Regions from separate parts of the Stutzerimonas sp. 21-1 genome, predicted to be linked through region 3. Evidence: predicted binding sites of a transcription regulator. Region 3 holds the regulator's gene; each other region holds the start of a gene.
The links. The regulator sigma-54, encoded in region 3, starts transcription at its own class of promoters, with help from an activator protein. The targets are predictions, from matches to a motif close to ANTGGCATNNANNTTGCTNT.
Positions count from the first base shown of each region.

Region 1: glnK (P-II family nitrogen regulator) is a predicted target of sigma-54. The motif match lies at 3,048-3,067, and genes of this name have one in related genera.
Region 2: nirB (nitrite reductase large subunit NirB) is a predicted target of sigma-54. The motif match lies at 3,191-3,210, and genes of this name have one in related genera.

Region 1 is NZ_CM150500.1:432,628-441,993, reverse strand. It holds gene AC0ZJQ_RS02025 (HAD family hydrolase) at 1-154, shown strand, start outside; gene sutA (transcriptional regulator SutA) at 219-554, opposite strand; gene AC0ZJQ_RS02015 (secondary thiamine-phosphate synthase enzyme YjbQ) at 628-1,053, opposite strand; gene AC0ZJQ_RS02010 (ammonium transporter) at 1,180-2,496, opposite strand; gene glnK (P-II family nitrogen regulator) at 2,536-2,874, opposite strand; gene AC0ZJQ_RS02000 (accessory factor UbiK family protein) at 3,259-3,519, shown strand; gene AC0ZJQ_RS01995 (YifB family Mg chelatase-like AAA ATPase) at 3,555-5,051, shown strand; gene AC0ZJQ_RS01990 (BCCT family transporter) at 5,169-7,142, shown strand; gene AC0ZJQ_RS01985 (putative bifunctional diguanylate cyclase/phosphodiesterase) at 7,162-8,814, opposite strand; gene rep (DNA helicase Rep) at 9,020-9,366, shown strand, end outside.
Region 2 is NZ_CM150500.1:2,357,106-2,366,471, reverse strand. It holds gene AC0ZJQ_RS11455 (nitrate reductase) at 1-162, opposite strand, end outside; gene nirD (nitrite reductase small subunit NirD) at 205-534, opposite strand; gene nirB (nitrite reductase large subunit NirB) at 559-3,024, opposite strand; gene AC0ZJQ_RS11440 (class I SAM-dependent methyltransferase) at 3,499-3,807, shown strand; gene AC0ZJQ_RS11435 (bifunctional protein-serine/threonine kinase/phosphatase) at 3,794-5,467, opposite strand; gene AC0ZJQ_RS11430 (MFS transporter) at 5,485-6,696, opposite strand; gene AC0ZJQ_RS11425 (1-phosphofructokinase family hexose kinase) at 7,058-8,002, shown strand; gene AC0ZJQ_RS11420 (ANTAR domain-containing response regulator) at 8,019-8,609, opposite strand; gene AC0ZJQ_RS11415 (CmpA/NrtA family ABC transporter substrate-binding protein) at 8,609-9,366, opposite strand, start outside.
Region 3 is NZ_CM150500.1:874,368-883,733, forward strand. It holds gene rapZ (RNase adapter RapZ) at 1-189, opposite strand, end outside; gene ptsN (PTS IIA-like nitrogen regulatory protein PtsN) at 190-654, opposite strand; gene hpf (ribosome hibernation-promoting factor, HPF/YfiA family) at 663-971, opposite strand; gene AC0ZJQ_RS04215 (RNA polymerase factor sigma-54) at 1,046-2,551, opposite strand; gene lptB (LPS export ABC transporter ATP-binding protein) at 2,706-3,431, opposite strand; gene lptA (lipopolysaccharide transport periplasmic protein LptA) at 3,431-3,976, opposite strand; gene lptC (LPS export ABC transporter periplasmic protein LptC) at 3,963-4,535, opposite strand; gene AC0ZJQ_RS04235 (KdsC family phosphatase) at 4,544-5,068, opposite strand; gene AC0ZJQ_RS04240 (KpsF/GutQ family sugar-phosphate isomerase) at 5,068-6,042, opposite strand; gene AC0ZJQ_RS04245 (ATP-binding cassette domain-containing protein) at 6,303-7,118, shown strand; gene mlaE (lipid asymmetry maintenance ABC transporter permease subunit MlaE) at 7,111-7,908, shown strand; gene mlaD (outer membrane lipid asymmetry maintenance protein MlaD) at 7,908-8,366, shown strand; gene AC0ZJQ_RS04260 (MlaC/ttg2D family ABC transporter substrate-binding protein) at 8,379-9,026, shown strand; gene AC0ZJQ_RS04265 (STAS domain-containing protein) at 9,019-9,348, shown strand; gene AC0ZJQ_RS04270 (phosphate-starvation-inducible protein PsiE) at 9,345-9,366, shown strand, end outside.

The sequences.
Region 1 (9,366 bases), 440 kb from region 3:
CCACGAGGACGACATCTTCGGTGCCCAGCAGGCCGGTTTCCGCGCCATCTGGTACAACCCGCAGCGCCTGCCGTGGCAACAGGCACGCCGCCCCGAGGCCGAAATCCACAGCCTCACGGAGCTGCCCGGCGTGCTGCGGCACTGGTCGCGGTGACTCGCCGAGGCCGCTGAAACGAAAGAGCCCGCACGATGGCGGGCTCTTCGCTTGGCGCGCGGACTCAGATGGGCCGGCTGCCGTACTTGCTGTCGGGCTTCTTGGGCGGATCGGCCACCACGTTCGGCTCGACTTCCTGCACCTTGCCGCCACGCGCGAGGAATTCTTCCATCGCCCGGGCCAGTGCATCGCGCTCCTTCTGCTTGGCTTCCAGGCTGGGCAGCTCATCCGGCTCGGCGGCCTTGGCCTTAGCCTTCTTCGGCGTCGGCGTGGCGCGCTCGCTGTCGGTGCCCTCGTCGTCCAGAGCCTCGTCGCCGTCGTCGGCCGCGCTCAGCTCTTCCTCCCCGTCTTCCTCGTCAGTCACGTCCAGATCGTCTTGTTCGAGTTCTTCGTCGCTCATGTTCAACCTCATGGCTCGCCAAAGCGGTAGTTATAGCCCAGCGATGCACAACCTCTGGCATCGCCAAAAAAATTCAACTCTGCATGCCATGCAGGGTCGCCAGCAGTTGCCTGGCGCCTCCCTGCTCGCGGTGCTCGCCGAGATAGATGCCCTGCCAGGTGCCGAGCGCCAGGCGCCCGGCGGTAACCGGAACGCTCAACTGGCAGCCCAGCAGGCTGGCCTTGAAGTGCGCCGGCAGATCGTCCGGCCCCTCGTAATCGTGTTCGTAGCCCGGCTCGCCCTGCGGTGCCAGGCGATCGAAGAAACGCTCGAAATCGCGTCGGACCGCGCCATCGGCGTTCTCATTGACGGTCAGCGACGCCGAGGTATGCCGCAGCCACAGGTGTAACAGACCGACCTCGCAGCGCCGCAGTTCCGGCAACGCGGCCTGCAGCTCGTCGGTGATCAGATGAAAACCGCGCGGACGCGGGCGCAGCGTGATCAGGGTCTGTTGCCACATGCTGGAAACCCGGCTCGGAGGCGAATCGGGCGCATTCTAGCGCGGTCGCGGAAAAAGCAAAGGGCGCCAAAAGGCGCCCTTGCCAACCGCTGCGTGATGGTTGCGCGATCGCCGCGCGGGATGTCGCTAGAGGTTGTAGCCGCGTTCGTTGTGCAGGCTGAGGTCCAGGCCCACGGTTTCCTCTTCGTCGTTCACCCGCAGGCCCATCACCGCATCGATCACCTTGAGGATCACGAAGGTGACGATGGCGGTGTAGACCACGGTGAACAGCACGCCCTTGAACTGGATCCACACCTGCAGCGCGATGTTCTCCACCTCGCCGAAGCCACCAAGCGCCGGCGCCGCAAACACGCCGGTGAGCAGCGCGCCGACGATGCCGCCGACACCGTGCACGCCGAAGGCGTCCAGCGAGTCGTCGTAGCCGAGCTTGCGCTTGAGGCTGGTGGCGCAGAAGAAGCAGATCACGCCCGAGGCCAGACCGATGATCAATGCGCCCATCGGACCGACGGTGCCCGCCGCCGGGGTGATGGCGACCAGACCGGCCACCACGCCCGAGGCGATGCCCAGTGCGCTCGGTTTACCGTGGGTGATCCACTCGGCGAACATCCAGCTCAGCGCCGCCGCGGCCGTGGCGATCTGCGTCACCAGCATGGCCATGCCGGCGGTACCGTTGGCAGCGGCCGCCGAGCCGGCATTGAAGCCGAACCAGCCGATCCACAGCATGGCCGCACCCATCAGCGTCAGACCGAGGTTATGCGGGGCCATCGGCGTGACCGGGAAGCCCTTGCGCTTGCCCAGCACCAGGCAGGCCACCAGACCGGCGATACCGGCGTTGATGTGCACCACGGTGCCGCCGGCGAAGTCCAGCACGCCCCAGTCCCACATCAGGCCGCCGTCGCCGCCCCAGACCATGTGCGCGATCGGCGCGTAGACCAGGGTGAACCAGACGGTCATGAAGATCAGCATCGCCGAGAACTTCATGCGCTCGGCAAAGGCACCGACGATCAGCGCCGGGGTGATGATGGCGAAGGTCATCTGGAAGGTGATGAACACGCTTTCGGGGAAGGCGCCGACCAAACTGTCGACCGTCAGGCCGCTGAGGAAGGCGCGCTCCAGGCCGCCGACGAAGGAGCTGAAGTTGATCACTCCCGCCTCCATGCCGGTGGTGTCGAAGGCCAGGCTATAGCCGTAGACCATCCACAGGACGCTCATCAGGCCGGTGATGGCGAAGCACTGCATCATCACCGAGAGGATGTTCTTCGAGCGGACCATGCCGCCGTAGAACAGTGCCAGGCCAGGGATCGTCATGAACAGCACCAGCGCGGTGGCGGTGAGCATCCATGCCGTATCGCCTGAATCCAGCGTCGCGTCCTGCGCCAGCGCGAGGCCGGGGCTTAGCAGGGACAATAGGGCTCCTAGCCCTGCGAATTTGCGCAGAGTCATGGTGTTACTCCTGGGGCGTGGGGGTTCGTTGGGGGTGCGTTAGATCGCGTCGGTATCGGTTTCGCCGGTACGGATGCGAATGGCCTGTTCCAGGTTGACGACGAAGATCTTGCCGTCGCCGATCTTGCCGGTGTTGGCCGCCTTGGTGATGGCCTCGATTACGCGATCGAGCTGATCGTCGGCGATGGCCACGTCGATCTTCACCTTCGGCAGGAAGTCGACGACGTATTCGGCACCGCGATACAGCTCGGTGTGCCCCTTCTGACGACCGAAGCCCTTGACCTCGGTGACGGTGATGCCCTGGACGCCGATTTCGGACAGCGACTCGCGCACGTCGTCCAGCTTGAACGGCTTGATGATGGCAGTGACTAGTTTCATGAAACTTCTCCCGTTTAGGTGGACTTGCCCCAGAAGTACGAACCCGCAGCAAGTCTAAGCTGGTGTCCGGCTCTTGTAACGCCCGGACTGCTTGCCAGGCGCAGGTCCGACTGCGTGCCCGTCCGTTGTGCGATCCAACCGGGCGCCGCACTGGTGCATGCGTCGAGAGGGTCAAAGCAGAATCGATGCCAGTTTGCCGAAACGCCCGCCCGGCAAGGCGCCAGGCGCTAAGGGCAAGCGCCAGCGAGGAAAAGCCAGCGCAGCGATGCACCACAATGGCGCACGCGAGCCTGTATATCTGCGCAAATCCTGTGCAACCACGGGCACGGTCTGCACAAAAAAGCGCGTGCTACACTGCCGGCCGTTCAAATGCAGGTACCTGTCATGCTGCCACCCAAAGCCTTCCTCGATGCCCTCGGTTCCCAGGCGTCACGCCTGTTCAACGGCGACACCCCGCTGCCGCGCCCCGAGTTCGAAGCCCAGCTCAAAGCCGTGGTGCAGGGCGCGCTGAACAAGCTCGACGTGGTCAGCCGCGACGAATTCGACAGCCAGATGGTGGTACTCGCCCGCACCCGCGCGCGCCTGGAGGCGCTGGAAGCCAAGGTCGCCGAACTGGAAGAAAAGCTCACGCCGCCCGTGTCCTGATCGACCGGGCCGCGACACGATCAAGGAGTGATCGAATGTCCCTGGCCATCGTCCACAGCCGCGCACAGAGCGGCGTTGAAGCGCCACCGGTGACCGTCGAGGCGCATCTGGCCAACGGCCTGCCCTCGCTGGCGCTGGTCGGCCTACCGGAAACCGCGGTGAAGGAAAGCAAGGATCGCGTGCGCAGCGCCATCCTCACCTCCGGTTTCGACTTCCCCGCCCGCCGCATCACCCTCAACCTCGCCCCCGCCGACCTGCCCAAGGACGGCGGCCGCTTCGACCTGGCCATCGCCCTGGGCATCCTAGCGGCCAGCGGTCAGCTGCCAGCCGAGCGCCTGGACGGGCTCGAATGCCTGGGCGAGCTGGCGCTTTCCGGGGCGCTGCGGCCGGTGCAGGGCGTGCTGCCCGCCGCGCTTGCCGCTCGCGCCGCCGGCCGCGCGCTGCTGGTGCCGCGGGCCAATGCCGAGGAAGCCAGCCTGGCGTCCGGCCTGACCGTGTATGCCGCCGAGCACCTGCTGGAAGTCGCCGCGCATTTCAGCGGCACCACGCCGCTGACGCCCTATGTCGCCGAAGGCCTGCTGCGCCAGGTGCTGCCCTACCCCGACCTGGCCGACGTGCAAGGCCAGCTCGCCGCCAAGCGCGGCCTGCTGGTCGCCGCGGCGGGTGCGCACAACCTGTTGTTCTCCGGCCCGCCCGGCACTGGCAAGACACTGCTGGCCAGCCGTCTGCCCGGCCTGCTGCCGCCGCTGGACGAGCAGGAAGCGCTGGAAGTCGCGGCGATCCAGTCGGTAGCCAGCCACGGCCCTCTGGCGCACTGGCCGCAGCGGCCGTTTCGCCAGCCGCACCACAGCGCGTCAGGTCCGGCGCTGGTCGGTGGGGGCAGCCGGCCGCAGCCGGGCGAGATCACCCTGGCGCACCAGGGCGTGCTGTTTCTCGACGAGCTGCCGGAGTTCGATCGCAAGGTGCTGGAGGTGCTGCGCGAGCCGCTGGAATCGGGGCAGATCGTCATTGCCCGGGCACGCGACAAGGTGCGCTTCCCAGCGCGCTTCCAGCTGGTGGCGGCGATGAACCCCTGCCCTTGCGGCTATCTCGGCGATCCCGGCGGACGCTGCCGCTGCACCCCGGAGCAGATCCAGCGCTACCGCGGCAAACTCTCCGGCCCGCTGCTCGATCGCATCGACCTGCACCTGACGGTCGCGCGCGAAACCACCTCGCTGAATGCACCCGCGCAGCATGGCCAGAGCAGCGCGGAAGTGGCCGCTCAGGTGGCGGCCGCACGCCAGCTGCAGCTGCGTCGTCAGGGCTGCGCCAATGCCTTTCTCGACCTCGCCGGCCTGCGCCAGCACTGTCGGCTGGACGGCGTCGACCAGCAATGGCTGGAGCACGCCTGCGAACGCCTCGGCCTGTCGCTGCGCGCCGCGCACCGCCTGCTCAAGGTAGCGCGCACGCTGGCCGACCTGGACGCGACGGCGGAAATCTCCCGTCAGCACCTCGCCGAAGCGCTGCAATACCGCCCCGCCGCCCAGGCCTGACACGCTGCGCGGCGCTGGCAAGCGCGCCGTAGACACCAGGGCCGTTTCGTTGTCTATGTTAGATTGGTGCGCTTTCGCCACAGGCGGCCACTCCCCAGACCCACGAAGGAGCGCAGCATGGAGGCAAGAAAGTCTTCCGCTACAACCATCAATCCGCCGGTCTTCTACAGCTCGGCATTCATCATCCTGGCGCTGGTGATCTACAGCGTCGCCCTGCCGCAACACGCGCAGTCGCTGTTCAGCACGACCCAGGCGTGGATCGTCGCCCACCTCAGCTGGCTGTACATCCTTGCCGTCGCACTGATCCTGCTGATGGTGGTGCTGCTGGCGCTCAGCCGCTACGGCGACATCAAGCTCGGCCCCGACCATAGCGAGCCTGACTATTCGCGTACCACCTGGTTCGCCATGCTGTTTTCCGCCGGCATGGGCATCGGCCTGATGTTCTTCGGCGTTGCCGAGCCGGTGATGCACTTCCTCTCGCCACCGATCGGCGAAGGCGGCAGCGTGCTCGCCGCGCGCGAGGCGATGAAGATCACGTTCTTCCACTGGGGCCTGCATGCCTGGTCGATCTACGCCATCGTGGCGATGATTCTGGCCTACTTCGCCTATCGCCACGGCCTGCCGCTGGCGCTGCGCTCGGCGCTGTATCCGCTGATCGGCGAGCGTATCCACGGGCCCATCGGGCATGCGGTGGATACCTTCGCGATCATCAGCACCGTGCTTGGCGTGGCTACCTCGCTGGGCCTGGGCGTCACCCAGATCAACACCGGCCTGAACCACCTCTACGGCCTGCCGATCTCGCTGCCGGTGCAGATCGGCCTTATCCTGGCGACGAGCGCCTTGGCCACGCTCTCGGTGGTCAGCGGGCTGGACAAGGGCGTACGCCGGCTGTCCGAGCTGAACCTGTCGCTGGCGGTGCTGCTGATGGTGCTGGTGATGATCGTCGGGCCGACGGTGTTCATCCTGCAGACGTTCGTGCAGAACACCGGCAGCTACCTGGCGGACATCGTCAACAAGACCTTCAACCTGTACGCCTACGAGCCGAACGACTGGATCGGCGGCTGGACGCTGTTCTACTGGGGCTGGTGGCTGGCCTGGTCACCCTTCGTCGGCCTGTTCATCGCGCGCATCTCGCGCGGGCGGACGATCCGCGAGTTCGTGGCCGGCGTGCTGCTGGTGCCAACCGCCTTCACCCTGCTGTGGATGACAGTGTTCGGCGACACGGCGATTCACATGATCCTCTGGGAAAACGTCAGCAGCCTCGGCGAAGCCATCGAGCGCGACAGCTCGCTGGCGCTGTTCGCCTTCCTCGAGCACTTTCCCTTCTCCGCGCTGCTGTCGCTGCTGGCGATCGTCATGGTGGTGGTGTTCTTCGTCACCTCGGCGGATTCCGGCGCCATGGTGGTCGACATGCTGGCCTCCGGTGGCAATGACAACACCCCGGCGCGCCAGCGCATCTTCTGGGCCATGCTGATGGCCGGCGTGGCCATTGCGCTGCTGCTGGCCGACGGCCTCACCGCGCTGCAGACGGCCACCATCGCCAGCGCCCTACCCTTCACCCTCGCGCTGCTCTGCTCGATGTGGGGCCTGCTCAAGGCGCTGCGTATCGATGCGACCAAGCAGGGCCTGCGCTACCAGGCGATCACCACCTCGCCAGCCACGCCGCGCGCCTACAGCGACTGGCAGCGCCGCCTGCGCAATCTGACGATGTTTCCGCGGCGCCGCCATGTGGTGCGCTTCATTGCCGAAGTGGTGCGTCCGGCCTGTGAGGCGGTTGCCGAGGAAATTCGCAAGCAGGGCTACGGCGCCACGGTCAGCGAGGGCGAGGACCAGCGCATCCGCATCGAAATCGTCCACGAGGGCGAGCCCGACTTCCTCTACGAGGTGCGGCCACGCGCCTACGTGATGCCCAGCTTCGTGCCGCGCAGCGAGGACGACGAGCCCGGCGAGCGCAAGTACTTCCGCGCCGAGGTGCACCTCAAGGAAGGCGGCCAGGACTACGACGTGATGGGCTGGAGCCGCGAGGGCGTGATCGGCGACATCCTCGACCAGTACGAGAAACACATGCACTTCCTGCACATGGTGCGCTGACGCAAGGCGTCGGGTTGGCTCAGTGCGCCAGCCCGGCGCGGCGCTCGCCGCGCATGAAGACCGCCAGCTCGGCCAGCGGCAGCGGCCGGCTGACCAGATAGCCCTGGATCTGGTGCGCACCGAAGCGCTTGAGCTGCTCCAGCTGCGCGGCGGTTTCCACCCCTTCGGCGACGATTTCCAGCTGCAGGTCGCGGGCGAGGTTGACCATCGCATGCACCAGCCGACGGTTGCCCTCCATGCCGGCGACAAAGCTCTTGTCGATCTTCAACAGCGCGATCGGCAGGCTGGACAGGTGCACGAACGACGAGAAGCCGGTGCCGAAATCGTCCAGGGAAAACCGCACGCCGAGCTTGCGCAAGGTTTCCATGGTGCGCCGGACCTGCTCGCTGCGGCGCATCACCGCCGTTTCGGTCAGCTCGAATTCCAGCCAGTGCGGATCGATGCCGCATTCCTCGATCAGCCGGCTGAGCGTCGCCAGCAGCTGGCTGTCCTGGAACTGGCGGAACGACAGGTTGATCGCCATGTGCAGCGCATCGCCACCCTGCGCACGCAACGCCTGCAGGTCATGCAGGGCGCGGGCGATGACCCAGTAGCCAAGCGGCACGATCAGCCCGCTCTCCTCGGCCAGCGGAATGAACGCTTCGGGCGTCAGCAGGCCGCGCTCCGGGTGTGCCCAGCGCACCAGCGCCTCCAGCCCGAGAATCCGCCCGCTGCTCAGGCACAGGCGCGGCTGGTAGTGCAGCTCCAGCTCGCCACGACGCAGGGCCTTGCGCAGCTCGCTCTCCAGCTCGGCGAGGCTGCGCGCGCCGCGACTGGCCTGCTCGTCGTACAGTTGCCAGGTGCACCCCTGGCGGGACTTGGCCTGGCGCATGGCGCTCTGCGCATGCCACATCAGCGGGTCGGCGCCAATGCCCGGACGCGCCGACGCCAGCCCCAGGCTGCAGCCGAGCATCAGGCTCTCGCCGTCGACCCAGTAGGGTTCGGCGAGCGCTTCGACCAGACGATCGGCCATCTCGGCGGCGCGGCGTGGCCGTTCGCGCACGTCCAGCAGCAGGGCGAACTCGTCGCCGCCCAGCCGTCCCAGGGCATCACCCTCCTCCAGCTGCGCCTGCAGGCGCGCGACGATCTGCAGCATCAGCCGATCCCCGGCCTGGTGGCCGAGCGAATCGTTGACGTGGCGAAAGTCGTCCAGATCCAGATAGCCGAGCACCAGCCCGCGCCCCTGGTGCTCGGCCAGCGCCGCCATCAGCAGGGCCTGGAAGCCCTGGCGATTGACCACGCCGGTGTACGGGTCGTATTCGCTCAGGTGCTGCAGCGAGCCCTGCAGCCGGCAGCGCTCGCGCGCATAGCGCAGGCAGCGGCGCAGCACGTCAGCACTGAACTGGTCGCGCACCAGCCAGTCGAGCACGCCTTCCGGCGCTTCGGCCGGCTCGGCGTCGAGCAGCAGGATCACCGGCCAGGGGCATTCGTGCGCGGGCGGCCGACAGGCTGGCGTCGTCAGCAGCAGGCCGCGGGCGCTATCGTCCAGCGTAGCCCGTGCCGTCGCCCAGTCCGGGGCAACCAGCAGCGCCGGCGCATCCGCCAGCTGCTCCAGGCAGCCACGCAGCTGTGTCGCCCACTCGGGGCGCTCGGCCAGCAGCAACAATGACAGGGGTGCGATGGGCGCGGACAAGCAGCCTCCCGGGGCGTGGTGAGATGGACGCAGGAAACGTCCGCTGTCGAAGCAGCCTGCGCGAGCGGGCTGGCTCGACAAGATAAAGGAATAATCCCATTTACCAAGGCCCGCCAGCCGATTGGGCGCCGACCGGTCGTCAGCGAACCGCTTCCCGGCGCTAGCCTGTTAAACTCGCGCCCCGCCTTCCACAACCCGAACGTCCATGTCCCGACTCAATCCCCGGCAGCAGGAAGCCGTGAACTACGTCGGCGGCCCCATGCTGGTGCTCGCCGGCGCCGGCTCCGGCAAGACCAGCGTGATCACCCGCAAGATCGCCTACCTGATCCAGCAATGCGGTATCCGCGCGCAGTACATCGTCGCCGTGACCTTCACCAACAAGGCCGCCCGCGAGATGAAGGAGCGCGTCAGCAGCCTGCTGCGCGGCGGCGAAGGCAAGGGTCTGACGGTATCGACCTTCCACAACCTGGGCCTGAACATCATCCGCAAGGAATATGTCCATCTGGGGTACAAGCCGGGCTTTTCGATCTTCGACGAGGGCGACATCAAGGC
Region 2 (9,366 bases), 1.5 Mb from region 3:
GCCGGTCAGGTGCAACGTCGAGCCCTTGCTGCACAGCTTGCCGAGGTTGGCCGGATGGCTGGGGTCGCCAGCCACGTCGAGGATGCGCTCGCCGTCGTGCTCGATCAGCACGCCACAGCCGACTCCGCAGTAGCAGCAGGTCGAGGCGGTTGTCATACGCATGGCGTCGTCTCCTGGAAAAAGGTGCTGGTCAATTGCGCGTGTTCAGGCCGCGCATTCCTTGCGTGGGTTCAGCGAAAGCTGTACACGCCCGTTCTCGACGCGCGCCGCGTGACGATGGGCGCAGCCGACGTCCGGGGCCAAGGCCTCGCCGCTGGCCAGATCGATCTGCCAGTTGTGCAGCGGGCAGGCGACCTGCTTGCCGTAGATGATCCCCTGCGACAGTGGCCCGCCCTTGTGCGGGCAGCGATCGTCGAGGGCGAAGACCTGATCGTCCGCGGTGCGGAATATCGCAATGTCACCCTTGGGGCTGGCGACGATGCGCGAGCCGAGCGGGTTGATTTCATCCAGTGCGCAGATATCGAGCCAGTTCATGCGGTGTCTCTCCAGATCAGGTGCTCAGGCGTTTTCCAGCTGCTTGACGGCGATGCGGTCGAATTCCTTCTTTAGCTGCGGCTTGGAGAGCTGCTCGTGCCACGGGTCCTGCTCGAAGGAGAGCGAGAACAGCAGCCGCTGATGCAACGCCTTGCGTCGCTCGGCGTCGTCCAGCACGGCCTTCTTGATGTGGTCCATGCCGACGCGCTGCATGTAGTGCACGGTGCGCTCAAGGTAGAAGGCTTCTTCGCGGTAGAGCTGGAGGAACGCCAGGCTGTATTCCATGACGTCTTCGGCGCTCTTCACCTTGACGAAGAACTCGCCGGCCTCGGTCTTGATGCCGCCGTTGCCGCCGATGTACAGCTCCCAGCCGGAGTCCACGCCGATGATGCCGACGTCCTTGATGCCGGATTCGGCGCAGTTGCGCGGGCAGCCGGAGACGGCCAGCTTGACCTTGTGCGGCGACCACATGTTGAAAAGGGCGTGTTCCAGGTCAATGCCCATCTGCGTGCTGTTCTGCGTACCGAAGCGGCAGAACTCGCTGCCGACGCAGGTCTTCACTGTGCGGATGGATTTGCCGTAGGCGTGGCCGGAAGGCATATCCAGGTCTTTCCAGACACCCGGCAGGTCTTCCTTCCTGATGCCCAGCAGGTCGATGCGCTGGCCGCCGGTGACCTTGACCATCGGCACCTGATACTTGTCCGCCACATCGGCGATGCGCCGCAGCTCGGCGGCATTGGTGACGCCGCCCCACATCCGCGGGATGACCGAGTAGGTGCCGTCCTTCTGGATGTTGGCGTGGGCGCGCTCGTTGATGAAGCGCGATTGCGGGTCGTCCTTGGCTTCGCCCGGCCAGGTGGAGATCAGGTAGTAGTTCAACGCCGGCCGGCAGGTGGCGCAGCCGTTTGGCGTGCGCCAATCCATGAAGGCCATGGCCGCCGGGATGCTGGTCAAGTGGTGCTCGCGAATGGCCTTGCGCACCTGACCGTGGTTGAGGTCGCTGCAGCCGCAGATGGCCTTCTCGCTCTTCGGCTTGACGTCGGCGGCGCCGCCCACGGTATTGATCAGAATCTGCTCGACCAGCCCGGCACAGGAGCCGCAAGAGCTGGCGGCCTTGGTGTGTTTTTTCACCTCGTCCACCGAGAACAGCCCGTGTTCCTGGATCGCCTTGACGATGGTGCCCTTGCACACACCGTTGCAGCCGCACACTTCCATATCGTCGGGCATGGACATGGCCTTGCTCTGGCCCTGGTGACCAGCGTCGCCGATGGCGCCTTCGCCTGAGCCGGCCGCACCGAACATCAGATGGTCGCGGATCTGCGCGACGTTCTGGCCCTCGCGGACCTGGCGGAAGTACCAGCCGCCATCGGCGGTGTCGCCGTAGAGGCAGGCGCCGACCAGTACGTCGTCCTTGATCACCAGCTTCTTGTAGACGCCGCCGATGGGGTCGGAGAGGGTGATGGTCTCGGTGCCGTCGCCGCCGATGAAATCGCCGGCCGAGAACAGATCGATGCCGGTGACCTTGAGCTTGGTCGAGGTCACCGAGCCCAGATAGCGGGAGAAGCCGAGCATGGCCAAGTGATTGGCGCAGACCTTGGCCTGTTCGAACAGCGGCGCGACCAGGCCATAGGCGATGCCGCGATGGTTGGCGCATTCGCCGACAGCGTAGATGCGCGGGTCGTAGGTCTGCAGGGTGTCGTTGACCAGAATGCCGCGATTGCACGGGATGCCGGCCTGTTCGGCCAGTTCGCTGTTGGGGCGGATGCCGGCGGCCATCACCACCAAGTCGGCGGGGATCACTTCACCGTCCTTGAACTTGACCGCGCAGACCCGGCGTTCGCCGTTGTCGAGCAGTTCGGCGGTGTGCTTCGGCAGGAGAAACTTCAGGCCACGGCTTTCCAGCGCGCTCTGCAGCAGGGTGCCGGCGGTCTTGTCGAGCTGGCGTTCCATCAGCCAGTCACCGATGTGCACCACGGTGACGTCCATGCCCCGCAGCTTGAGGCCGTTCGCCGCTTCCAGGCCGAGCAGGCCGCCGCCGATGACCACCGCGTGTTTGTGGGTTTTGGCTGTTTCCATCATCACCTGGGTGTCGGCAATGTCGCGGTAGCCGATTACGCCCTGCAGGTCCTTGCCGGGAATCGGCAGGATGAACGGGCTGGAGCCGGTGGCGATGAGCAAGCGGTCGTATTCCGCCTCGCTGCCGTCATCGGCGATGACCCGGCGTCTGACGCGGTCGATCTTCACCACCTTGCGGTTGAGCATCAGGCGGATGTCGTTCTCGGCGTACCAGTTCAGGTCGTTGAGCACGATCTCTTCGAACTGTTGTTCGCCGGCCAGCACGGGCGAGAGTAGGATGCGGTTGTAGTTGGGATGCGGCTCGGCGCCGAACACCGTGATGTCGTAGAGGTCGCGGGTGAGCTTGAGCAGCTCCTCCAGGGTTCGTACGCCGGCCATGCCGTTGCCGATCATCACCAGTTTGAGTTTCTTCATGCCCGTTCTCCGTGCCAGCTGCCGTCCGGCCTGCTCGAAATTTTTCAACAACAAAAAAGGCGTCCCACCGGTTATCCGGTGAGGACGCCTTTGTCCGTGTCCCGCTCGATCGGGAAGCCAGGCTCTCGTCGTTGAGGGGCTGGCGCTATGTTCGCTGGTGATTGGTATAGCAGATGCCATGCCAATTCGTCGCGAGCCGTAAATGCCGGTGAAGGCGGGCGCGAGAGGGATCTGTGCAGCTGCCGGACGCACCACGGCGAGGCCTTATGCGCGCTGCTGGTGCGCCCTTGTTGTAGCGGAGCGCCGATTGACAGGCGCGCGGCCGCTTGCATAAAGTCGTGCCCATGCGCCGATTTAGTCAGCTACTTGCGGGGCGCCGGGAACCGAGAGGTTTCGAAATACCGCTAAAGCGCTGGTTCCGGTGAAGCCTCCCACCGCTGCCCAGCGGAACTCGTGAGGCGGAATCTCCAAAGCATGAACGCAACGCACGCACAGCTACGCCTGGCCCCGATCACCAGCGGCCTGATCCGTTCCAATCCCAAGGTTCTTCTTGGCGGCGCTCACCAGCCGTCCCTGTTGCGCTACCTCGATGGCTGGCCGCGGCGCAACAGTCGCTCGCGTGCGCTGCTGGTGCAGTTCGCCGGTGCCGATGAGTCGCTGGCGCGCTTCGCCGACGACAGTTTCGACCTCGCGGTGATCCAGTCGCCTTCGCCGGACAATCTCGACGAATGCATCTGCGAACTGACCCGCGTGGCGCGGCAGGGCTTGATCACCCGTCGCTGAGCAGCACCAGCCACAACAGCAGATTCGCCAGCAACGAGAGCAGCGCCAGGCCACGCCAGACTTTCAGCGGTTCGCGCTCCAGCCAGGGGCGCGGGCGCTCCGGCGTAGCCAGACATTCCCCCTGTTCGAGGCGCAGCAGCCATTGCTCGGCGGTTTCGAAGCGCTGTTGCGGATCGGCGGCGACCGCCTGCGCCAGCATTGCTTCCAGCCATGTCGGCAGGTCCGGGCGATAGCGGCCGAGCGGCGTCGGCACGCCGAAGCGGCGGTGCTGAAAGGGTTCGATTTCACCGTACGGAAACTGTCCGCTGAGCAGGTAATAGAGGGTGACGCCGACGGCATAGAGATCCTGGGCCACGCTCGGCGCGGCGCCGGCAAACGCCTCGGGGGCGAGAAAACTCGGTGTGCCGGGCAGGCTGCCGGGTGCATGGCGTGACAGCCCCGGGCAGAACGCCAGGCCGAAATCGAGGATGCGCAGCTCGCCGTCGTCGCCGATGTGCAGGTTCTCCGGTTTGATGTCGCGATGCAGGATGTTGCGTCGATGCAGCAGGCCCACCGCGCGGATCAGTTGCGTGGCCAGCGGCAGCCACTCGTCCAGATTCAGCGGACCGGCTTGCTGCACGCGCTCGGCCAGCGTCTGGCCGGCGTATTCACGCTGCACGTAGTACAGCTGCTGGCGTTGTGGCAGCGGGTGCAACTGGGCGACGCTGCGTGCGGCGGCGCGACGCATGAACCACTCCTCCTGCAGCAGCGCCGTCGCCGCCTCGGGGTCGTCCCGCCGAGTCGCCGGCAGGGTTTTCAGCAGCCAGGCCTGGGCCTGCTCGTCGCGCACGCGATACAGCAGCGACTGGCGCGACGTGTGCAGCAGGCTTTCCACCCGCCAGCCTTCGAACAGCTGGCCGGTGCGTAGCGGCGGCGGCAACGGCCAGTGCGGCAGCTGCGCGAGGGCGTCGGCCAGCACTGCGTCGGGCAGGGCGTCGATGCGCAGCAGCAGGGCGCTGGCGTTGTCCTGGCTGCCGTTGCGATGGGCCTGCTGAATCAACGTGCGAGCCGCCACGTTGAGATCCGGCTGTTCGCCCAGCAGTCGCGCGATGGTGCGCTCGTCGACGCTCGCCCAGACGCCATCGCTGAGCAGCACGAAGCAGTCGCCGACGTGCAGCTCGCCGTCCAGATAGTCCATCCGCAGATGCTGATCCAGCCCCAACGCGCGCTTGAGCACGTGCTGCATGCCGGCCTGTTCCCACACGTGGTCTTCGGTCAGCCGCTGCAGCTGCCCGCCCTGCCAGCGATAGGCGCGGCAGTCGCCGATATGCGCGAGGGTAAAGCGCCGGCCGCGCAGCACCAGCGCGGTGAGTGTCGTCAGCAACGGCTGGCCGCCGCCACTGGCCTGCAGCCAGCGGTTGTGCGCGACCAGCACGCGGTCCAGCGCCTGGGCCACTGCCCAGGTTTCCGGGGTGGCGTAGTAATCCAGCGCCAGCGCCTGCAGCGTCGCCCGCGCGGCCAGCCCACCGTCGGTGCACTGGCTGACGCCGTCGGCCAGGGCAAACAGGCAGCCCTTGCTGGCAGCCAACCCGGGCAGCGGGGTCGCCACGCGGATGGCGTCCTGGTTCTCTTCACGCGGGCCGGTGGCGCTGGCTTCGCCGAAAGACAGTTGTAAAGACACGGCAACCTCCGGCCGCGCTAGACCCGCGCGGCGGTTACGGCCGCCGAGCCCCAGGTGGTGCGCCAGCGGCGCTTGACGCCCTGCAGGCCGAACCAGGCCACCACACCGAGACTGGCGAACAGCCACAGGCCGAGCTGGTAATCGCCGGTGGACTGCTTGACCGCGCCGAGCCCGGCGGTGAGCAGGAAACCACCGATACCGCCGGCCATGCCGACCAGCCCGGTCATCACACCGATCTCCTTGTGAAAACGCTGCGGCACCAGCTGGAACACCGCACCGTTGCCGGCGCCGAGGCTGAGCATGGCGACCACGAACAGCGCCAGCGCAGCCGTGGCACTGGGCAGGTTGAAGCCCACCGCGGCGATACAGATCGACGCCACGGTGTACATCACCAGCAGTGCGCGGATGCCGCCGATGCGGTCGGCCAGGGCACCGCCGAGCGGGCGCAGCAGGCTGCCAGCGAACACACAGGCGGCGGTGTAGTAACCGGCCTTCACCGGGTCGAAGGCGTACTGGTCGTGAAAGTAGCCGGGGAGGGTGCTGGCCAGGCCGAGGAAGCCGCCGAAGGTCACGCTGTAGAAGAACATGAACCACCAACTGTCGCGGTCGCCCAGCGCCTTCAGGTAGTCGGCGACGGATTTCGCTTTGGGCCGGTTGGGCGCGTTTTTCGCCACGCTGGCAAAGATACCGAGCGTCAGCACCAGCGGGATCAGCGCCAGGCCGAACACATTGTTCCAACCGAACATCGACGCCAGCACCGGCGCGAACAGCGCCGCCAGCACGGTGCCCGAGTTGCCTGCGCCGGCGATGCCCATCGCCTTGCCCTGGTGTTGCGGCGGATACCACTGCGAGGCCAGCGGCAGCGCCACGGCGAACGAAGCGCCGGCCATGCCGAGGAACAGACCGAGCAGCAAAGCCTGCTCGTAGCTGCGGATGCCTTGCAGCCAGGCCACTAGCAGTGCGCCGATCACCACGATCTGGCCCAGCAGGCCGGCGCTCTTGGGCGAGGTGCGGTCGGCCAGCATGCCGAGCATCAGGCGCAGCACCGCGCCGGAAAGAATCGGCGTGGCGACCATGAAGGCACGTTGCTGGGTGGTCAGGCCCAGGTCCGCGGCGATCTGCACGCCGAGCGGGCCCAGCACGTACCAGACCATAAAGCTCAGGTCGAAGTAGAGGAAGGCGGCAAACAGGGTCGGCGCATGGCCGGCTTTCCAGAAACTCGTGTTCATCGTTCGGCTCCAGTTCGGAAGGCGCGGCGGCGCTGCCGTCGCGCATGAGGCGGTTGCTTCGTGGCCCCGACAGCGGGGCGGAAACGACAAAGGCGCCGCAGCACACCTGCCGGAACAGGGTGATGCGACGCCTTTGTCGGGGTCGGTAGCCGCCGTTGGTTACCGTTGCAGAGCGTTGAGCAGAAAGCGTGCCAAGCGCTGGAGCGTGCTGTGGCGCGGCGTGCGGGCAACGCTGGTGGCCGGTTTGCGTGGCCGACGCGCGCTTATGGCGCATGCTGGGTGCAAATCGGGGCGCTGACGCACGGTGCCGGGCTGCTGGTAGGCTTGCCGCAAAGCGACTGCAAGCCGCAAGGAGTGAACGATGACGCGTATCGCCACGCTGACCCTCAACCCGGCGATGGACCTGGCTGTCAGCACGGCACGGGTGCTGCCCACCGAGAAGCTGCGCTGCGCGCATCCGCGTCACGACCCCGGTGGCGGCGGCATCAACGTGGCGCGGGTGGTGCGCATCCTCGGGGGCGACTCGCTGGCCGTCTATCCCGCCGGCGGCCCGTTCGGCGATCTGCTGCGCCGCGCGCTGGACGACATCGGCCTGGCGCATCTGCCGGTGGCGATCGCCGGCGACACCCGCGAGAGCTTCACCGTCGACGAGCAGGAAACCGGGCTGCAGTACCGCTTCGTGCTGCCCGGCCCGGTGCTCGGCGAGCAGGAGCGCCTGGGCTGCCTGGCCGCGTTGCGCGGGCTGCATCCTGCGCCGGGCTATCTGGTGGTCAGCGGCAGCTTCACGCCTGGCATCGAGCCGGCGTTCTTCGATGAACTGCTGGCGCTGGCGCGGCAGATCGGCGCGCGGCTGGTGATCGATCTGTCCGGCGAGCCGCTGGCCTACGCCGCGCGGCGCGGTGGCGCTTACCTGATCAAGCCGAGCCTGAACGAACTCGCCGGTCTCATGGGCCGGCCGCTGGAAAGCGAGGCGGCGCAGGCGGCGGCGCTGCGTGAGCTGATCCAGCGTGGTGCCGCCGAGATCATCGTGCTGTCGCTGGGGGCGCAGGGCGCGTTGTTCGCCTGTGGCGACCGGCTCGAACGCCTGCCTTCACCGGCGGTGCCGGTGGTCAGCGCGGTAGGTGCTGGCGACAGCATGCTGGGCGCCATCGTGCATGCCCTGGCGCAAGGCTATGAGCTGGGTGCGGCCGTGCGTTTCGGCGCGGCGGCCGGCGCGGCGACGGTGATGCGTCCGGGCACCCAGCTCTGCCTGCGCACGGATGTCGAGCGGCTGTTCGCCGGGCGGCCGGTCGACGCCAGCGCGTGAGCCCGCCGCCTGCCGCTCAGTGGCCGAGCAGTTCGTTCATCGCGATGATCTGTTCGGCCACCTGGATCAGCTTCTGCTGGCGGCTCATGGCCTGGCGCCGCATCAGCGTGTAGGCCTCCTCCTCGTTGCATTCGCGCAGCTTCATCAGCAAGCCCTTGGCCAGCTCGATGCGCTTGCGCTCGGCCAGCTGCTGATCGCGGGCATGCAGCTGGGCGCGCAGCGCCTGGTCACTCTCGAAGCGCGCCATCGCCACGTCGAGAATTGGCTTCAGTCGCCGCGCGTGGATGCCCTCGACGATATAGGCGCTGACCCCGGCACCGATGGCCTGGCGCATGGCATTTGGGTCGTCGTCGTCGGTGAACAGCACGATCGGCCGCGGGCGATCGCGGCTGACCAGCACCACCTGTTCCATCACGTCGCGGCCGGGGGAGTCGGTATCGATCAGCACCACGTCCGGGCGCACGGCCTCGACGCGTTCGGGCAGGTCGATGATCGAGCTGCAGGCGTCGATGACCTCGAAGCCGGCGTCGACCAGCGCACTGCGCAAGCGCCCGACCTTCTTCGGCGTATCGTCGACCAGCAGGATGCGCAGTACTTCGCTCTGCATCAGCGGCTACCTCCCGAAGTATCGTCGGCCAGCGCATGCAGGGCGAAGCTGCGGGCATAGGCGGCCGGATCGCTGCCGTCCCAATGGCTGTCGCCCAGCAGCAGGCTACTGCGATTCGACGTAGCAGGAACGGCAACACCCAACGCACCGGCGGCGTCCCGATACAGCGCGGTCTGCTGCACGGCGCAGGCCACGGCGTGGTAATCCGGGTCATGCCGCAGCAGGCCCCAGCGGCGCAGCTGGGTCATGAACCAGACCCCGTCGGAATGAAACGGCATGTTCACTGCGCCGTCGGCGAAGAAGCGCAGCGGATGCGCGTCCTGCCAGGCGTTGCCGAGGCCGTCGCAGTAATGCCCGAGAAAGCGCGGCGCGATGGCCGTCAGCGGTGCGTCGACATAGTCGCGGGCGGCGATCAGCTGCGCGGTGCTGCGGCGATTCTCGTCGTTGCGCTCGATGAAACGGCTGGCGGCGAGTACCGCCATGATCAGCGCGCGGGCGGTATTGGGGTATTGCTCGACGAACGCACGGGTGCAGCCGAGGACCTTTTCCGGGTGATCCGCCCAGATCGACTGGCTGGTTGCGAGGGTGAACCCGGTCTGTTCGGCCACAGCCTGCGCGCCCCAGGGTTCGCCCGCGCAGAAGCCGTCGATGCGACCGTGGCGCAGGTAGCCCACCATCTGGGCCGGCGGAACCACCAGGGTGCGCACGTCGCGCAGCGGATGGATGCCGTGGGCGGCGAGCCAGTAATACAGCCACA
Region 3 (9,366 bases):
ATTGCGTGCATCGATGGATACGGCGACCTGCGGTTGCAGCAGCTCGGTGTGGAGTAGGGCACGTTCGGCCAGCTCAGGGAGCAGGCCGGCCGGGAGGTTGTCGATGCAGTAGAAGCCGTTGTCCTCCAGAGCGTCGAGGGCGGTGCTTTTTCCCGATCCGGAGCGGCCGCTGACGATAATCAGGCGCATCTACTGGCCGTTTTGCACATCGACCACGACCTGATAAAGGTCGTCGTTGGTGGGGGCTTCACGCAGGCGCTGGCGGACGTCTTCGCGGTCGAGCATGCTGGCAATCTGGCGCAGCAATTCGAGATGTTCATCCGTCGCCGCTTGCGGTACCAGCAAAACGAATAACAGATCGACCGGGGCGCCATCGATGGCGTCGAAATCCACCGGTGCTTCCAGACGCAGCACGGCGCTGAGCGGCGAATTGCAGCCCGCCATGCGGCAGTGCGGAATGGCTATGCCATTGCCGAAACCGGTGGAGCCGAGTTTTTCGCGGGCGATCAGGCTCTCGAAGATGGCCTGTGCATCGAGGTCGGGCAGGTCCTGCGCGATCACCTTGGCGATCTGCTCGAGGACGCGTTTCTTGCTGCCGCCTGGGACGTTCACCAAGGAACGCCCAGGGGTCAGGATGGATTCCAGTCGGATCATGATGCGAGTCAGCGAGCCACTACGCCCTGGGTGTGGTCGAGCTGCTTTTCCTTGTGCTTGATCAGCTGGCGATCGAGCTTGTCGACCAGCAGATCGATGGCGGCATACATATCTTCGTGTTCGGCGTTGGCCACCACTTCGCGACCGGCGATGTGCAGTGTGCCCTCGGCCTTCTGCTTGAGCTTCTCGACCTGCAGGATCACCTGGATGCTGATGATGCGATCGAAGTGGCGGGACAGCCGCTCGAATTTCTCCTCGACATAGCTACGCAGGGCGTCAGTTACTTCCAGATGAAGACCGCTGATGTTGATTTGCATACTGCTTCTCCTAATTGCCTGCTGCGAAGGTGGCCGGTACAGGACCTGCCGCCGAAACATTCAACCTGGCCGCACTATAGTCGCTTGCGTTCGCTTGAGGGAGCGATGCCAAGCGATTCACGGTATTTGGCGATTGTGCGACGGGCAACCTGGATGCCCTGTGCCTCCAGTAGACCAGCGATCTTACTGTCACTCAATGGCTTTTTGGGGTTTTCCGCGGCGACCAGTTTCTTGATGATCGCGCGAATCGCGGTGGACGAGCATTCGCCGCCTTCGGCCGTACTGACGTGGCTGGAGAAGAAGTATTTCAGCTCGTAAATACCCCGCGGCGTGTGCATGTATTTCTGCGTGGTCACGCGCGAGATGGTTGATTCGTGCATGCCTACCGCCTCGGCGATGTCGTGCAGCACAAGGGGTTTCATCGCTTCGTCGCCGTGATCGAGAAAACCGCGCTGATGTTCGACGATTTGCGTGGCGACCTTCATCAGCGTCTCGTTGCGGCTGAGCAGGCTCTTGATGAACCAGCGCGCTTCCTGCAGCTGGTTGCGCATGAAGGTGTTATCGGCACTGGAGTCAGCGCGTTTGACGAAGCCGGCGTATTGCGCGTTGACACGCAGGCGCGGCATGGCGTCCTGGTTCAGCTCCACCAGCCAGCGGTCGTTGTGCTTGCGCACGATCACGTCTGGCACCACATATTCTGGCTCGCTGGCCTCGATCTGCGAGCCGGGGCGGGGGTTGAGACTCTGTACCAGCTCGATCACCTGGCGCAGCTCGTCTTCCTTGAGCTTCATCCTGCGCATCAGCAGGCTGTAGTCGCGATTACCCAACACATCAAGGTAATTGCTCACCAGTTGCTTAGCCTGTTCCAGCCAGGCGGTCTGTTCGGGCAGTTGGCGCAGTTGCAGCAGCAGGCATTCGCTAAGGTTGCGGGCACCGATGCCGGCAGGTTCGAACTGCTGGATACGGTGGAGCACCACTTCGATCTCGTCGAGCTCGACCTCAAGCTCGGGATCCAGCGACTCGAGCACCTCTTCCAGACTTTCTTCCAGATAGCCCTGGTCATTGATGCAGTCGATCAGGGTCGTGGCGATCAGCCGGTCGGTATCGCTCATCGGCGCCAGGTTGAGCTGCCAGAGCAGATGGCTTTGCAGGCTGACGCCGCTGGAGGTGCGGGTGGTGAAATCCCAATCGTCATCGTCGTTGCTTGGCAGGCTGCTGGCGCTGGTCTGGTAGATGTCTTCCCAGGCAGTGTCGACGGGCAGTTCGCTAGGAATGCGCTCGCCCCAGTCGCCTTCTTCCAGGTTGTCGGCGTTATGCGTGGGTTCTTCGTAAAGATTGTCGCTGCTCGTCTGGCTGGCCGAGGGGCCTTCACCGTTCTGATCGGCGGCTTCAGCCATGGGGTCGGCGTGACTGAAGTCGTCGCCATCCTCCTCGCGTTCGAGCATCGGGTTGGAATCCAGAGCTTCCTGGATTTCCTGCTGCAGATCCAGCGTGGAAAGCTGCAGCAGTCGTATGGCTTGTTGCAGCTGCGGCGTCATCGTCAGCTGCTGGCCCATCTTCAGGACTAGCGATGGTTTCATGGCAGAGGACTTCGAACCTTATGTGCCGGCGCAACCGCGCCCGTTCCCAATAGGCGCTAGGCGCCGAATGAAAGCAAATTATATGCCTGCCAGCGAAGCCTTTGCCTAGGCCAGAAATGTTGGGTCACGCAAAAAAACCGACGTGCCGGACCGCTCACAGGCGGAATTCGTGGCCCAGGTAGACTTCCTTGACCAGCTGGTTGGCCAGGATGGTTTCGGCGTCGCCCTCGGCTATCAGCTGGCCGTCATTGACGATATAGGCCGTTTCGCAGATATCCAGAGTTTCGCGGACATTGTGGTCGGTGATCAGGACGCCGATGCCCTTGGCCTTGAGGTGGTGGATGATTTGCTTGATATCGCCCACGGAGATCGGGTCGACGCCGGCGAAAGGTTCGTCCAGCAGGATGAACTTGGGCGCCGTGGCCAGGGCGCGGGCAATTTCTACCCGGCGTCGTTCGCCGCCGGACAGGCTCATGCCGAGGCTGTCGCGAATATGGCTGATGTGAAATTCCTGCAACAGTGCTTCGAGCGCTTGTTGGCGGCCGGCTCGATCGAGATCCTTGCGCGTCTCCAGGATGGCCATGATGTTGTCCGCCACCGAAAGCTTGCGGAAGATCGAGGCTTCCTGCGGCAGGTAGCCGATACCGGCGCGGGCGCGACCATGCATGGGCAGGTGAGTGACGTCCTGCTGGTCGATCAGCACACGCCCCTGATCGGCACCCACGAGGCCGACGATCATGTAGAAACAGGTGGTCTTGCCGGCACCGTTGGGGCCAAGCAGGCCGACGATTTGCCCGCTCTCGATCGATAGGCTGACGTCGCGCACGACCTGGCGGCTCTTGTAGCTCTTGGCGAGGTGCTGCGCTTTAAGTACGGCCATTACTGCGCCTGCTCCGCCGGCTGCTCTTTCTTGCGTGGCTGGATGACCATGTCAATGCGTGGCTGTGGCGTGGTCACCGCGGTGTTGGTGGCGCGGCCGGCGTTGACGATCTGTCGCTGGGTGTCATAGACGATCTTCTCGCCCTCGAAGGTATTGCCTTCCTGCACCACTTTGGCTTGGTCGATCAACACGATGCGCTCGTTCGCCGCGAAATACTGGATGGTCAGGCCGTAGGCCTTGACGATCTCCTTGTCGACCGCCGGCTTCTGCTCATAGTAGGCAGGCTTGCCGATGGAGGTGAAGACCTCGACATCGCCGTTGCCGTCCTGGGTGATGGTCACGGTATCGCCGGTGATCTTCATCGTGCCTTGGGTGATCACCACGTCGCCGCGATAGACGGCCACGCCCTGCTGGTCGTCCAGTTCGGCCGTGTCGGCCTGAACGCGAATCGGCTGGTTGCGGTCTTCTGGCAGCGCCGAGGCAGTGGTACCAAGCAACAATGCGCTCAAACCGAGCAGGAGGGGGAGGGTCTTAACGCAGCTCATGCTTGCCTCTTACATTGGACAGCAGGTGCATCCTGCCATCATCCAGATACGCTTTCATTCCCGTGGCCGTCGTGACGCCATTGGCGGCCTCGATTCTAACGGCTTGCCGGGTTTCGGCATAATCCTTCTCGGGCCAGACCGTCATCCGGCTGGTGGTGAGGATGGTGGGGCGGCCCTTGGCGTCAGTACGCTCCACGCGAACCTGATCGATCAGCTCGACTTCGCTGCCGCCGGCGGCAACCTCGCCGCGCTCGCTGCGAACATGCCAGGGCAGTTCCGTGCCGCGGTAGGCATACAGGTCGGGGCGCGTCAGCAGACTGACGTCGCTGGCCTTGAGGTGCTCCATCTTGTCCGCGGTCAGCTCGTAGTGACGCTTGCCATCCGGCTGGAACTGCACGGTGCGGGCGTTGAGTACGTAGAAATCGATTGGCGATTCCGCGGTGGCGACCGCTGCCGGCTGCAGCATGAAGCTTTCCGGACGGATGTTCCAGTAGCCGACTGCCACCAGCAGGGCGGCAATCAGCATCAGCAGGGCGGGAAAGCGCAGTTTGTGAAGCATCGGAACCTCTACAGGTAGGCCGATTGAGCGGCCACCAGGTTGCCCTGGGCGTGCAGAATCAGCTCACAGAATTCGCGGGCCGCACCTTCGCCGCCGCGCGCTCGGGTCACGCCGTGGGCATGCTGGCGCACAAAGGCATCGGCGCTGGCCACGGCCATGCCCAGGCCGACCCGGCGGATCACCGGCAGGTCGGGCAGATCGTCGCCCAGATAGGCGACTTCAGCGTAGCTCAGCCCCAGTTCGGTCAGCAGCTCGTCGAGCACCACCAGCTTGTCCTCGCGCCCCTGATAGAGATACTGGATGCCGAGGTTCTGGGCGCGGCGCTCGACCACGGGGGTCTTGCGGCCGCTGATGATGGCGGTGCGCACGCCGGAATTGATCAGCATCTTGATGCCGTGGCCGTCCAGTGTGTTGAACGTCTTGAATTCGCTGCCGTCAGTGAGAAAGTACAGGCGGCCGTCGGTCAATACGCCGTCGACGTCGAAGATCGCCAGACGGATGTCGCGAGCGCGTTGCAGCAGGTCCTGTTGCATCACATCACTCCCGCACGTAGCAGGTCGTGCATGTTCAGCGCGCCGACCGGAAGCCCTGCGTCGTCGATCACCACCAGCGAGTTGATCTTGTGGTCCTCCATGATCTTCAGCGCTTCGGCGGCCAGCATGTCGGCATTGGCTGTCTTGCCGCGAGCAGTCATGACGTCGTCAATGAGTGACTGGCGCACGTCGATACCCTTGTCGAGGGTGCGGCGCAGGTCGCCGTCGGTGAAGATTCCCGCGAGGCGTCCATCGCGTTCGACCACGACGGTCATGCCCAGCCCTTTGCGAGTCATCTCCAGCAGGGCGTCGCGCAGCGAGGTGCCGCGCTCGACTTTGGGTAGGCGCTCGCCGGTATGCATCACATGTTCGACCTTGAGCAGCAGGCGCCGGCCAAGCGCGCCCCCTGGATGTGAAAATGCGAAATCCTCGGCGGTGAAGCCGCGCGCTTCGAGTAGCGCGATGGCGAGTGCGTCGCCGAGTACCAGACTGACGGTGGTCGAGGAGGTGGGGGCAAGATTGAGCGGGCAGGCTTCCACCGCCACGCTGGCGTCTAGATTGACTGCCGCTGCCTTGGCCAGTACCGACTCGGGGTTGCCGGTCATGCTGATCAGATTGAGGCCAAGGCGCTTGATCAGTGGCAGCAGGGTGACGATCTCGCTGGTGGTGCCGGAGTTGGACAGCGCCAGCACCACGTCGTCGCGGGTGATCATGCCCATGTCCCCGTGGCTGGCTTCGGCCGGGTGTACAAAGAATGCCGGGGTGCCGGTGCTGGCCAGCGTCGCGGCGATCTTGCGGCCGATGTGACCGGACTTGCCCATGCCCACCACCACCACGCGTCCCTTGCAGGCTAGGACCAGCTCGCAGGCATGCACGAAGCGTTCGTCGATGCGGCTGCGAAGCTGTTCGACGGCTTCGGTTTCCAGCTGGATGGTGCGTTGCGCGGTGTCGATCAGTAGGCTGCTCTGGCTCATCGTGGGCGCGATCGTCCGATTAAAAGCGCACGATTATAGCGCCAATCGTGCGCGCGCTGATGAGAAAAATGCCCATGCATAGGCCGCGATGGCGACGTCGGAGGCGGGCAGTGTCTGCGCTGGACATGTCCGGAAACCCCCGGTCGGTTGGGTCGCCGTGGGGGCGGTGCTATAGTGCGCCGCCGAAAACGGTCATGGCAGAAAGTATCCCGCAGCGGTCGGGAGCCGTCTGTTTCGCAGACTGCATGCAAGGAGACCAGATGAGCGCCTGCAACGACTTCGCTGTCGAGCTGAAGGGAGTGACCTTCATGCGCGGTGAGCGAAGTATCTTCGACAATATCGATATTGCCATTCCGCGCGGCAAGGTCACTGCGATCATGGGCCCGTCCGGCTGCGGCAAGACGACCCTGCTGCGTCTGATAGCCGCCCAGCTGATGCCGAATCGTGGCGAAATCTGGGTGGCCGGCAACAACCTGCCGAGTCTTTCGCGTAGCGAGCTGTTCGACATGCGCAAGCAAATGGGCGTGTTGTTCCAGAGCGGTGCGTTGTTCACCGATCTCGATGTGTTCGAGAACGTCGCTTTCCCGCTGCGGGTGCACACCCGTCTGCCGGAGGAGATGATCCGCGATATCGTCCTGATGAAGCTGCAGGCGGTTGGCCTGCGCGGGGCCGTCGAGCTGATGCCCGACGAGCTGTCCGGCGGGATGAAGCGTCGCGTGGCGCTGGCGCGGGCAATCGCGCTGGATCCGCAGATTCTCATGTACGACGAGCCGTTCGCCGGTCAGGATCCAATCGCGATGGGCGTTCTGGTGCGGCTGATCCGGCTGCTCAACGATGCGCTCGGAATCACCAGTATCGTCGTGTCCCACGATCTCGCGGAGACCGCATCGATCGCCGACTACATCTATGTGGTCGGCGATGGTCAGGTGCTTGGCCAGGGTGTGCCGGCCGAGCTGATGGAGTCGGACAATCCGCGCATCCGCCAGTTCATGACGGGCTCGGCCGACGGCCCGGTTCCGTTCCATTTTCCTGCGCCGGCCTATGCTGATGACCTGTTGGGAGGCGCCGATGCGTAAGCGTTCGCTGTTGGACAGGATCGCGCTGCTCGGCCGCGCGGGGCTCGATGTGCTTGCGGCACTGGGGCGTTCGACGATCTTTCTGGTCCACGCGCTGTTCGGCCGTAGCGGGCTGCGCAACGGCCTGGCGCTGCTGATGAAGCAACTCTATGCAGTTGGCGTGTTGTCGCTGGCGATCATCGTCGTGTCTGGCATCTTCATTGGCATGGTTCTGGCGCTGCAGGGCTACAACATCCTCAGTAGCTATGGTTCGGAGCAGGCGGTCGGCCAGATGGTCGCCCTGACGCTGCTGCGCGAGCTCGGGCCAGTGGTTACGGCCCTGCTGTTTGCAGGCCGTGCGGGCTCGGCGCTGGCGGCCGAGATCGGCAACATGAAGTCCACCGAACAGTTGTCGAGCCTGGAGATGATCGGTGTCGATCCGCTCAAGTACATCATCGCGCCGCGCTTGTGGGCAGGCTTCATCTCGTTGCCGCTGCTGACGCTGATCTTCAACGTGGTCGGCATCTGGGGCGGGGCGATGGTTGCCGTGGACTGGCTCGGTGTCTACGAGGGTTCGTACTGGGTCAACATGCAGAACAGTGTCGACTTCCGCTCGGATGTGCTCAACGGCGTGATCAAGAGCCTGGTGTTTGCGCTGGTGGTGACCTGGATCGCGGTGTTCCAGGGCTATGACTGCGAGCCGACCTCCGAGGGAATCAGCCGGGCCACGACGCGTACCGTGGTATACGCCTCGTTGGCAGTGCTGGGCCTCGATTTCATTCTGACCGCATTGATGTTTGGAGATTTCTGATGCGTATCCGCTCACTGGAAATGGGTGTCGGCCTGTTTCTGCTAGCCGGTCTGCTGGCGCTGTTGCTGTTGTCGCTGCGGGTCAGCGGGTTGAGTGTCGGCAATGCCGATACCTACAAGGTGTATGCCTATTTCGACAATATTGCCGGTCTGACGGTCAGATCCAAGGTGACCATGGCCGGCGTGACCATTGGCAAGGTCACCGCCATCGATCTGGATCGCGATAGCTTCACCGGTCGCGTGACGATGGAAATACAGCAGGATGTCGACATGGTGCCGGTCGATTCCACCGCCTCGATCCTTACTGCCGGCCTGCTCGGCGAGAAGTACATCGGTATCAGCGTCGGCGGTGACGAGGAGGCTCTCGGTGATGGCGACACGATCAGCGACACCCAGTCTTCGCTGGTGCTCGAAGACCTGATCGGCAAGTTCCTGCTCAACTCGGTTAACAAGGAATAAGGAGTGCTTCGAATGATGACTGCCCTGCGTCGCGGGCTGCTGGTTCTGCTGACTGTACTGCCGCTGTTTGCCCAGGCTGCGGTGAGTCCGCACCAGCTGATTCAGCAGACCACCGATCGGCTGCTGGCCGATCTGAAAGCAAACAAGGAGCAGTACCGCAGCGATCCTTCGGCGTTTTACGACGCGCTGAACGGCATCCTCGGTCCGGTCGTGGATGCCGAAGGCATCTCGCGCAGCATCATGACTGTCAAATATTCGCGTAGCGCTACGCCCGAGCAGATGACGCGCTTTCAGGAAAACTTCAAGCGCAGCCTGATGCAGTTCTATGGCAACGCCCTGCTGGAATACAACAACCAGCAGATCCGCGTATTGCCGCCGACCGGCAAGCAGGACGGCAAGCGCGCCAGTGTCGGCATGGAAGTGGTCGGGCGCCAAGGCGAGGTCTACCCGGTGTCCTACACGATGGTTAACGATGGCGAATGGCGTGTGCGCAACGTGATCATCAACGGCATCAATATCGGCAAGCTGTTCCGCGACCAGTTTGCCGACTCGATGCAGAAGAATGGCGGCGATCTGGACAAGACCATCGACGGTTGGGCCGAGGTAGTGGCTCGCGCTAAGGACACTTCGGCCGGTCAGCAGGCCAGCGGCGATGAATGACGGGCGCATCGAAAGCCTGCCGGGCGGAACGTTGCGTCTGCTCGGTGTGCTTGATCTGCGTACCGGTCCGGTTTTGCGTGAGCAGGGCCAGGGGCTGATTCGCGCAGAGAAGGGCGCGGCGCTGTTGCTCGACTGCTCGGCGGTAGAGAAGTCCAGCAGCGTCGGCCTGTCGCTCTTGCTGGCCTTCATGCGTGACGCGCGGGCGGCACAGCGTCCGGTGCGCATCACCGGGATGCCGGCCGACATGCTGGAAATCGCCCGGGTCTCCGGGCTGCTGGACATCCTGCCGCTGGATGCGGCGTCTACGGGGAGCGACACATGAGCCTGCGCTGGGCCGAAC